DNA from 2 places in the Paenibacillus phoenicis genome. Region 2 is predicted to be linked to the other one. Evidence: riboswitches for the same ligand, from Rfam matches in the RefSeq annotation. Region 2 holds a riboswitch; the other holds the start of a gene.
The links. Region 2 has a riboswitch for thiamine pyrophosphate ahead of U9M73_RS20520 (ABC transporter substrate-binding protein). Riboswitches for the same ligand answer to the same signal wherever they lie in the genome.

Region 1 (5,536 bases), 2.8 Mb from region 2:
AAACATTGAGGATATTATACCATAGGAGTAGGAATTAAAAAAATATGCGTTCACGCATTATTCATGACAAAAGCGAAATTAATACGAATCCCCTTTACCATATGATCCACAAATTCCCAGACCCTTGCCTGGGGCAAGGGTCTGGTCTGCGTATTGCGTATATGATGAAGCTCTCAAGTTGTGCTTGTGCCGGCATCCGTTGTCGCGTATAACTGCGCAGCGGCTTGGCGGACGTCATCCGCCAAGGTTATGGCGGAGATCACGGCAACGCCATCGGCACCGGCGCGAATCACGTCGCCGGCTGTTTCGGCCGTAATGCCGCCGATGCCAACCAGCGGCAAGGTGATCCCGCGGTCGCGAAGCTCGCGGAGAATCGCCGGCCCTTGCGGCGCTTTGGCGTCCGCCTTCGAGGCCGTGGGGTAGATCGGCCCGATGCCGAGGTAATCGGCGCCATGCCGCACGGCGGCCTCCGCCTCGGCGAACGTGTGCGCGGAGACGCCGAGAATGCGGTCGCCGATCCGGGCGCGGACCTGCGCGGCCGCCTCGTCCTCCTGGCCGACGTGAACGCCGTCGGCACCGATCGCAAGGGCCAGTTCCACGTCGTCATTGACGAGGAACGGCACGCCCCGCCGGCGGCATGCGGCCAGCAGTTGGACGGCAAGCGCCCGCAGCGGCTCCCCGGTGAGCGCTCCCGGTCCTTTCTCGCGGAACTGCACCAGCGTCACGCCGCCGTCCAACGCCGCCTCCAATACGCGGAGCGGATGATCGCGGCAGTTCGGGCTGCCAAGGACCAGATACGTGCGCAGCAGCTTGCGCATCCAATCCGCCGCAATCCGTCCGCTTCCGCCCCCGCCGCTCATCGGGACGCTCCTTGCAGCCGGCGATAGGCAAAATGGTTGGTCGGGCCGTGCCCTTGCCCCAATCCAAGCTCATGCTCAATCGCCGCTTGAATGAAGGCTCGCGCGGTTCGCACCGCCTCGAAGGCCGGTGTTCCTTTAGCAAGCTCTGCCGTCAAAGCGGCCGAGAACGTGCAGCCTGTGCCGTGCGTTTGTGACGTAGGGATCCGCCGCTCCACCAGTTCGCTGAAGGTCGCGCCGTCATAATACAAATCCACGACCTGCTCGCCGGCAGCGGCATCATGCCCTCCTTTGATGACGACCTGCTGCGCCCCGTAAGCACAGATCCGTTTTGCTGCCTCGCGGCGGTCCTCCATGCTGCGGATGGACAGGCCGGACAGCACCTCCGCTTCGGGAAGGTTCGGCGTTACGATGTACGCCAGCGGCAGCAGCTGCGAGCGCAACGCCTGCACCGCTTCCGTCTGGAGCAAGGAAGCTCCGCCTTTGGCGATCATCACCGGGTCGACAACGACCCGGTTCCAGCCGAACGCGCGGATTTGCGCGGCCACCGCCCCAATGATTTCGGCGCTGAACAGCATTCCGGTCTTTAGCGCATCTACGCCGAGGTCGGAGCCAACCGCATCGATTTGCTCTGCCGCAGCTTCCGGAGGCAGCGGATAGACGTTGGACACGCCCAGCGTGTTCTGAACCGTCACGGCGGTGATCGCCGACATCCCGAATACACCCAGCTCCTGGAACGTTTTCAGGTCGGCCTGGATGCCAGCCCCGCCGCCGCTGTCCGACCCGGCAATCGTTAAGGCTCTAGCGATCTGGCTCATCCGACCCACCATCCGCCGGCTCCGGTCGCCTGAAATTCACGTACTGCCGCGTGCCCTTTGAGCGAGTGCGGGTGCAGCTTCGCCAGTTCGTCGAGGAACGCGATCTGGAAGCTGCCCGGGCCGGCCGAAGCCGTCCGCTCGGCGGCGCGGGACGCGGCAGCGCCATAGAACGCCAGCCCGGCGGTGCCGGCCAGCAGCAGATCGCGCTCCACCGCGGCGAAAGCCCCCAACACCGACGTCAGCAGGCAGCCCGTGCCGGTCACCTGGGTGAGCAGCGCGTCGCCGCCGCTCACGATCCGGCACTGCAGCCCGTCGGTGATGACATCTTCACGGCCGGTGATCGCCACGACCGTGTTCAGCGCCCGCGCGGCCCGCACCGCGAGCTCGGCCGCCTCGGCGCTCGCGGTGTCGCCGGCGTCGACGCCCTTGATCTCGCGGGATTCCCCGACGAGATGGGCGATCTCCGCCGCGTTGCCGCGCACGAGCGACACCTTCACCTCGCGCAGGATGCTCAGCGCCGACTCGGTCCGGAAGGCGGTAGCTCCCGCGCCCACCGGGTCAAGCAGCACCGGCACGCCGTGGGCGTTCGCCGACTGGCCGGCAAGGATCATCGCCTCCACCTGCGGCGTCGACAACGTGCCGATGTTAAGGACAAGCGCGCCGGCGATCTTGGCCATATCGGCCACCTCCTCCGGCGCATACGCCATGACCGGCGACGCGCCAAGCGCGTACAAGCCGTTCGCCGTAAAATTCGTGACAACCACGTTCGTGATGTTATGAACGAGCGGTTTCGTATTTTGCACCTTTTGCAGCACTTCGGATAGCTCTTTTTCCAGCAAACTCATATAAGTTCAACCTCTCTTTCGATCATTTGGCTTTGGGCATGGATGGATAGCGAATCGGCGCGGAGTTACAGCTGAAGCACCGGCACCGCAACCGGCCAATCTTCCAACCGATACGCCATATCCCAGAAGAGATATTCGAGCTGGCAGCTCTGCAAAAAATGCTCGGTCATGCGTTGACGCTCCGCCGCATTGGCGGTTTCCGCCCATTGGTCCAACGCCCGCATGAACTTCTCTGTGACGCCTCCTGCCCGTTGACCGTAGAAAGTGATCCACTCATAGTACGGATGCTCCGGCGTCGGCTGCACTTCCTCCAACAGCTTCTTGCCAATCTCCAGATAAGTCCACGGACAAGGCAGGAGCACGGCGTATATTTCTCCCAAACTTCCTTCGTGGGCCACCGTCAGCATATGACGGATATAATGATGAGCCGAAGGGGCTAGCGGAAAGCCTTGCAAATCTTCAAATTTCACCCCGGCCACCCGGCAAAAATTGTGATGCGGATGAATCTCACTGTTTAAAATGAAATCGATCTGTTGATTGAACAACGCAATCTCCTCGCGGGTCTGGCACTTGGAAATCGCGATCCCGTAAATTCGCATGTAAGCATTCAGATACTCAAAATCTTGCTTGACGTAATGAATGAGCTGTTCTTTCTGTAACCGGCCTTCCGCAATACCTCTGACAAAGGGATGATCAAATATCGCTTGATAAATTCCGTCCGCCTTCCTACGCAACTCTTGAGAAAATCCCAACTTCTCCACCTCCACAAATTTTGGCAAGGAAATCCTCTGAGAGGACAACGGCAAACCGAGCTGCCAGAGCACGCAAAAAAGCCGCTCCGTAGAGGGAGCGGCTGGATGAACCCTAGGCATACCGATATACTCATGGCAGCCTAAGCGCATGTCACTTGGGGCCGGCTCCACTTTCCTACGCTAGTATGAACTAGATCAGGTTCAAAGGGTCCAAGATGATCTCTTGTCTCAGCCGATGACGGCGCCCCTAGTGGATTTCCTATGCAATTCAATTATTACTCTACCGGTCCCTGCCTGGATTGTCAATCCCGTCCAGATGGTGGAATAGGTGGATCGTTTGCGTCTCTTCGTCTACACCAACCCCGCGCGGTTGCATAGCATAAATAACAGGGCACTCCTAGGAATCGATTTAGGATCGATTTCGGGATCGGTTCGACCTGTTCCGCATGACAAGCAACTGGACTCCATCAAGTTAAGGAAGGTAAAGCCATGAACTCAGCCGGAAAGAACAAGTCCTCGTCTTCCAGCAAGAAGAACGGCAAAAAAGGCGGCTTCCGGCCTAAAACCCCGGAATACACCGTAGCTGCGCTGCTGCTCTCCGGCAAACTACGCGTGGATTCCGTCCAGTTATACCGAAACGCGACCATGTTCGTCTCCTTGGTTGGCGAGTACAAAACGATCAGCAGCGACGCGAACGCCGATAAACTGCTGAATTTCCTCAATGAAAACGGGGATCTCACCATCAACGACATCATTAATGCCATGAAGAAAAAAGCGGACAGTTCCTCCTAATGCTGGCGTTCGTTGTCGTAAGCCGGAGTTGCTCCAAATGCCTGTTCATTTCAGCGGACGCCAAATGGAGATTGTACGCTTTGAACTTAATTACGATTACGGGGGTTTGCCACATGGGTCAATTTGACGGCGAAGGTTTTTCCGAATGGATTGTGATCATTATTCTGGTGGTTTTATTTTTCTATGGTTCTAACGATATTGAAACGCTAACAGGCGCCCCCACTTCCGACAACTGAGGAGGCGCCCGTTTCGCCCATCTTTATTTCAACTGAAGACGAATCGTCTTGATTTCATAAGGCGTCACTGTCAGCTCAATCGTATCTGCGGAGGACAGCTCTCCGGCCGGACGTTCCATCAGGTCGGTTTCCTGCCAGGACGCCACGGGCACTCCGACGTGTAACCGGACGCGGCCCCGGCCGCCCTTATATTCATGGAAACGGACGATCACGCTATCGTCGTCTTCCGCTTTTTTCACCGCATCGATGACGACATCCGCACTGCCGCTCGTTTGGAGCAAGGAGAACGACGTAGTATGAGCCGTACCTGGTGTAGCGTATACCGGTTGATTCAGGAGCGCTGCCGCCTGCACGGTACCGCCTTCGGACCAATCCCCCTCATGCGGATACAGCGCATACGTAAATTCATGCTCGCCGCGATCCGCCTGCGGGTCTGGGTACGTTGCCGATTTCAGCAGCGACAGGCGTATCACATGATCCTTAATGTCATGCCCGTACTTGCAATCATTCAGCAGACTAACCCCATAGCCGCGCTCCGACAAATCCACCCATTGATGCCCGACCGTTTCGAAGCGGGCGAAATCCCACGACGTGTTCCAATGCGTTGGGCGCTTCACGTTGCCATACTGAATGTCGTAAGTCGCTTCCGTCGCCCGAATGTCCACTGGAAAAGCAACCTTCAGCAGCTGCTGACGTTCCTGCCAATCCACCCAAGTCCGGAAATCGATCCGCCGGTTATCGGCATACAGAATCATCTGCTGGCGAATCGTCGAGCTCATGTACGTCCAGGTAAATGTGACGACAGCCCGCAGCGTACCGGTAACGACCTTGCATTCTTGGAGTTGCTCAACCTCGCGCTGCTTCTCCTGATAGAACACATCGATGTCCCAAGCCTCAAACATTTTGGGCTTATCCTCAAACACCTGCAGCACGTTGCCCCGTTCGCCGGAAGCCAGCACTTCACGGCCAGCGACGCGGTCGAAGATGGAGATCAGCTGCCCGCGGTCGTTCCACTCAATGTTATAAATCGGAGTTTCGATCCCGTTTGGCCGCGCTTTAAACGGTTCGCTTGTCACCGCGTTATTTGCTTGCCCGTCCTTCTTACGTTGGATCGTTACAAAGCCAAGCGGCGGCACGTTCTCCACGCGTACCCACACGGTCGTCCCGTCGAATTCGGATTGCAGCTTTTGCCCATCCGCTTGAATCCACTGTGTTCCCGTGTCTGTGTCTTGACCT
Region 2 (5,536 bases):
CGGTGGTTGACGCCTTCGATTCGATGACATCGGACCGGCATTACCGGGAACGGAAGCTGACTATGGCTGAAGCCAAGCTGGAATTGCACCAACATCGTGAGACCCAATTCGATCCGGAAGTAGTGGATGCGTTAATGGAGCTTTCCGATGAAATGCTGAATATTTACTCCATTATGTAATCAGCGGATATCAGGGGGAATGGACATGGAAAAAAGGTCCTGGAGCCGTCCCGTTACTCCGGAGGAACTGGAGGAAGCCAACCGGATAGGGAGGACTTTGCTCTACCTGCGCGTGACCTTAATTCCCGATTGTACACAGAAGCTGGAGCGATTCCGGCTGATTGACATGAAGTTAAGCGCCTATGAGCAGGTGCTGGACCGGACGCCGAATCTCTCAGATCCGGCGGAACCTTTAGAATCCATCGAATCGGTGACCTGGCTGATCGCCTTTGCAGGGGAAGCCAAGCATCTGCAACGCTGGGTCGAACTGATGCTGGATGTGGATCAGGTGGAGGTTACTGAGGTTGCGATGGATTTCTAGCAGCAGGAGGAAGTCTGATTCAGACTCCTCCTGCTGCTGTTTTGCGTTGTTCCGCCGCCATCATGGCCGCAATCTCCCGTTTTAATCGCATAAAATCGGGATCCTCCGTCATTTCCTCGCGCCGCGGCCGGGGAAACGGCACCTGAATGGTATGCAGCACACGGGCTGGCCGGTTTGAAAATAAAACAATCGTGTCCGAGAGCATCAGTGCCTCCTCGATGCTGTGCGTAATCATCAGGACGGAGCGCTTATTCTCTTCCCAAATGTCCAGCAGCCAGCGCTGCATTTCGCTGCGCGTTAAGGCGTCCAGCGCACTAAACGGCTCGTCCAGGCACATCACTTCCTGGGGGGCGAGCAGGCCCCGCAGGAACGAAGCTCGCTGCTGCATGCCGCCGGATAACATATGGGGATAAGCCCGTTCAAACCCGCTTAACCCGGCTTTTTGGAGCCAGTGCTGGATGTCCGCACGGGAGCTCCGGCTTCCGGCCTCGGCGATTTCCTGCGCCAGCACGACGTTCTCCTCGATCGTCCGCCAAGGGAATAACGCCGGCTGCTGCGGCACGTAACTGATATGTCCGCGCTGGCCGGTGACTGGGCGTCCCTGAAGGAGCACTTCGCCTTGATCCGGCGCAGTCAGGCCGCCGATGACGTGAAACAGCGTGCTTTTGCCGCAGCCGGATGGGCCGATGATCGACACGAATTCGCCGGCCGGCACCCGCAGCGAAATGTCTTGAAGGACCGGGACCTCCCGGCGTCGGTCGCGGAACGTTTTATGGATCTGCCGGACCTCCAGCGCGGGGATGGCGTTATCTCTATGCGTTGATGCTTCGCTCATGAACCAAGCCTTCCTTTCCGTAAGCTGCCCTATCTCCGGTCGTTCGCCGGTTTATAGCGGACAAGCCATTTTTCCAACAAAGCGACGCAGGCGAACATCGCGAGGCTGATCGCCACGATGATGGCGATGGCGACAAAGATCTTATCCGTGCGGAACGACGCCTTCTGCAGCATCATATAGTAGCCGATGCCCTTGTCCGCGCCGATCCACTCGGCAATGACCGCCCCCATGACGCTGTACGTTGCGGCGATTTTCACCCCGGACATGATCGAAGGGATCGCGTAGGGCACCTCCAGCTTGCGGAAAATATCCGCCTTGGACGCACCGATCATTCGCATATAATCGAGCATCGCCCGATCCGTGCGGCTCAGTCCGTCCATGGCCGCCACGGCGACAGGGAAGAAGCAGACGAGCGTAATGACGATAATCTTCGGCAGGATGCCAAATCCAAACCAGATCATCAGCAGCGGCGCCAGCGCAATGGTTGGCACGTTTTGACTTAGGATGATCAGCGGATATAGCGACGCCTTCAGAAACGGGACATAATGCAGGACAAACGCCGTCAGCAAGCCTACGAGCGTCCCGATGGCAAAGCCGATAAACATCAGCCGCAGCGTCGCCGCCGTGTGTTCCCCTAAGCTGGCCGCACCGGCAGCCGCTTCACGACCGATATCCACCGGGCTGGGGAGAATCCACTTCTCGATGTGGAACCAGGCGGTAGCGCCCTGCCAGATCAGCAAAAACAAGATGACCGCCACGAGGGGCGGCCAGATGTTGTGCCAAAGGCTGCGGAGATTCATGGCCGATATTTTTCAATCAGCTTATCCATGCTGACGCCTTTGGGATTGTACGAAATTTTAATTTGCGAAATGATGCCCGTACTGCCGAACTCAATGACGGCTTCGTTCATTTTCTTCACGATGGCCAGCAGCTCGTCGAGATCCCCCTCCATGGTCGTCTCCAGGGGGTTCACCTGATATTTGACCCCGGATGCTTGAATCACTTCAATGGCCCGGTCTACATAGGGAATGACGTCTTCGCCGTTGGGTGTCTTCGGAATGATCTGAATGCTTAATAACGCGTTTGGCATGGGTGGGTTCATCCTTTCGAATAGGGATTTGGCATCATTGGGTTAAAGTATAGTAAATTATTCGCTTGGCAAAAACTCGTTGGTAAAAGCGGCATCTACGTCAAGCGGTTTTTCCAGCAGCTTGCGATCAAACATCCAATCGGAGTAGTTCTGCCACACTTCTTTCTTCTGCTCGCCCCAGCGCGGAGCATCGTCCTTGTATTTCGGGCTCAGCCATTTTTGACTGGCCACCACCAGGTCCTTGTCGAGCTCCGGTACGGCTTTCAACAGGATCTGCGCCGCTTCTTCCGGATGGTCGATCGCATAATTGTAACCTTTAGACACGGCCCGCATAAAAGCCTTTACCAGCTCGGGGTTGTCCTTGACCGTCTTCTCGTTTGTCACGAGTACCGGGGTGTAGTAGTCCAGCTTCTCGGAGAAATCCTTGACATACAGCATGTCGATCGGCTCGCCCCGCAGCTCGGCCTCAATGCCTGTCCAGGCGTAGAAAATCCAGGCAAAATCAATATCCCGCTTCACTGCCGTAAAATAATCGGCATCCCCGATATTAACGAATTTCACCTTGTTGACATCAGCGCCTTGCAGGTCCATGATCGATTGGATCACCGCTTGTTCCACCGGAGAGCCCCAGCCGCCGTAGGCTTTGCCTTCGAAGTCTTTAGGCGATTTAATATTCTTGTCTACGGGGGCAGCGAAGCCGGACGTATTGTGCTGAATGATCGCGGCAATCGAGACGAGCGGGACGCCTTGGATCCGGCTTTGAGTTACGTTCTCCTGCACGCTGACGCCAAACGGCACCTCTCCGGAGGCAACCATCGCCTCAGCACCGCCGGAACCGGGCAGGAGGATGTCCACATTCAGCCCTTCCTCGGCGAAATAGCCTTGATCCTTGGCGACGTAAAGCCCGGTGTGGTTCGTATTCGGGCTCCAGTCGAGCACGACTTTAACATCTTGCAGCTCTGTGTTAGAACCTTGATTTGGTGCGGCGGCTTCGGTATTTTGCCCGCTTGGGTTTCCGGCTTTCGCCTTCCCGGCGCTGTTCCCATTCGCTCCGCCGCAGGCGGACAATATCAGCAGCAAGCAACCGAGAAACATGGCCAGTGCGGTACGTACTTGAACTTTCACGACTTCTACTCTCCTTCGTTGGTGTAGATTTCCGCAGCTTGTTCTTGGTATAACCCTGGATGTGCGTCCTTAAGCGTAACTTCCAACTTCCGGATACAAAAAAACGTCCCGGATCCGGGACGCAATAGGCAATGGAAATGACATGTAAAATAAGTTCATCACCATGGTATGGCTCCCTACGCTGGCATTATCCAGATCAGGTTGAAGGGTCAGTATCTTGGAGGGATACACTCTCAGCCGGCCAATTCCAGCACCCCTGAACAATATGACTGCAGATTACATCTGTCATTATAGTTTTCGCCAACTGGATTTGTCCAGTCTTTCCGGACCAGCTTGCAAAAACCAGGGGATTTGCTTTTTATCTGGCAAAAGGATATAATGAGTTCAAATCATGGTTTTGAAAGAGGATATCATTCACGCATTGAAAAGGGTGTCACTTTATAAAACTGGAACTTTTTTCAATGTGTGAATTTTTTTTATACAAGTGGTGCATGTTCAATAAGGGTCAGCCTTTATTGAGCGACTTCTGTTAAAAAAATGAATCATGTTAATCTTGAAACAGGAGGTATTCCCCATGGAAACCGGAACAGTGAAATGGTTTAACGCTGAGAAAGGTTTTGGCTTCATCGAAGTGGAAGGCGGAAATGACGTATTCGTTCATTTCAGCGCAATCACCGGCGAAGGCTTCAAAACCCTCGACGAAGGCCAACGCGTACAATTCAACGTGGTTCAAGGCAACCGCGGCCCGCAAGCCGAGAACGTTGTAAAACTGTAAGTTAGTTAGGAACTGCTCTTAATGCGTGCTCGCATTAAGGGCAGTTTTTCTTCGCGAAGATCATTCATGAGGTTAATTTTTCAGAAGTCCGCTTCTGATGGTACATATAAAGCTGCAACAATTACATCGATTCACCTGGTTGGAACGTTCACCTTGAAGAGGAGGGGAATTTATGAACTACCGTAAAAAGACGTTAGAGGAAATTCCTGAGGAAAATACGCCGGTATGGACCTGCACTAGCGATGACTGCAACGGGTGGATGCGGGACAATTTCACCTTTGAATATAGCCCCGTATGTCCGCTCTGCTCGTCCGAGATGGTCATGGGGATGCGCATGCTCCCTCAACTGAGCAATCCAAGCTCCGATCAAAGATCGTCGTCCAAGAAGGCATAGGCGAAAGCTGCTGCCGGAATCGGAGAGCGCGGTGAGCAACAACAGCCGTATTCGCTTCATGCGAGTACGGCTGTTGTTGTATTCATCCGGGTGATAGATTGGAAAGTGATGTAAAAATAAAATCTCCATAAAAGGATTGCATCTATATAGAAAATTTAATATGTTTGAGGTGCTGCAACGGTTTCGTGAATCATGAGGAGGCGGTATTCCCGGTCATTGCCCGGTATTGCTTGAGCATATACAGCCGCCAGCGAATAATCATGCCGTAAGCGAGCAGGAAGAACAGCGCCGCGGTTTGCATGACGGAGACGTATTGTTCTACGGCCTCATGCAGCAAGAGACGGACGACAAGCAGTCCAATCAGGATAAAGATAAAGCTGCGGGAACGTTCCGCGTAAATTTCGCCGCCGATGTTCTCGAACTTGGTTGTCCGAATCAACGGATAGGAGAACAGGAGCCAACCGAAAGCGAAGGCGATTACGCCCCACAGGAGAGGAATGTGCGTTTCCGGCACAACAAACATGAAGAGGCCGGTTGTCATTCCTAGAGGAGGAATGATGATTTTCTTCACCGTGACAGGCCGACGACTGGCTTTCAGACGGATAAACAGAACAGCGACGGCCATGGCCATTGCACCAACGGTAAAGGCGGCTTGCATATAAGAGGGATTCATTAGGTTCATAGAGGTTCCCTTTCTGTAAGTATATAGTATGTATATATTGAGTATTTAGCGAAATGGAATAAAGTGACTAGCGAATAGCGATTCGCGAGAACATT

Region 1: linked by a shared signal. The riboswitch ahead of tenA (thiaminase II) and the one ahead of U9M73_RS20520 (ABC transporter substrate-binding protein) in region 2 are both predicted to bind thiamine pyrophosphate.

The regions. Positions count from the first base shown of each region.
Region 1 is NZ_JAYERP010000001.1:1,627,375-1,632,910, forward strand. It holds gene thiE (thiamine phosphate synthase) at 174-818, opposite strand; gene thiD (bifunctional hydroxymethylpyrimidine kinase/phosphomethylpyrimidine kinase) at 857-1,675, opposite strand; gene thiM (hydroxyethylthiazole kinase) at 1,672-2,520, opposite strand; gene tenA (thiaminase II) at 2,586-3,272, opposite strand; TPP riboswitch at 3,428-3,531, opposite strand; gene U9M73_RS07680 (hypothetical protein) at 3,762-4,064, shown strand; gene U9M73_RS07685 (hypothetical protein) at 4,178-4,300, shown strand; gene U9M73_RS07690 (alpha-mannosidase) at 4,324-5,536, opposite strand, start outside.
Region 2 is NZ_JAYERP010000001.1:4,385,447-4,390,982, forward strand. It holds gene U9M73_RS20495 (HD-GYP domain-containing protein) at 1-179, shown strand, start outside; gene U9M73_RS20500 (hypothetical protein) at 205-540, shown strand; gene U9M73_RS20505 (ABC transporter ATP-binding protein) at 560-1,375, opposite strand; gene U9M73_RS20510 (ABC transporter permease) at 1,405-2,175, opposite strand; gene U9M73_RS20515 (MTH1187 family thiamine-binding protein) at 2,172-2,465, opposite strand; gene U9M73_RS20520 (ABC transporter substrate-binding protein) at 2,523-3,560, opposite strand; TPP riboswitch at 3,746-3,858, opposite strand; gene U9M73_RS20525 (cold-shock protein) at 4,165-4,365, shown strand; gene U9M73_RS20530 (cold-shock protein) at 4,538-4,759, shown strand; gene U9M73_RS20535 (CcdC family protein) at 4,950-5,441, opposite strand.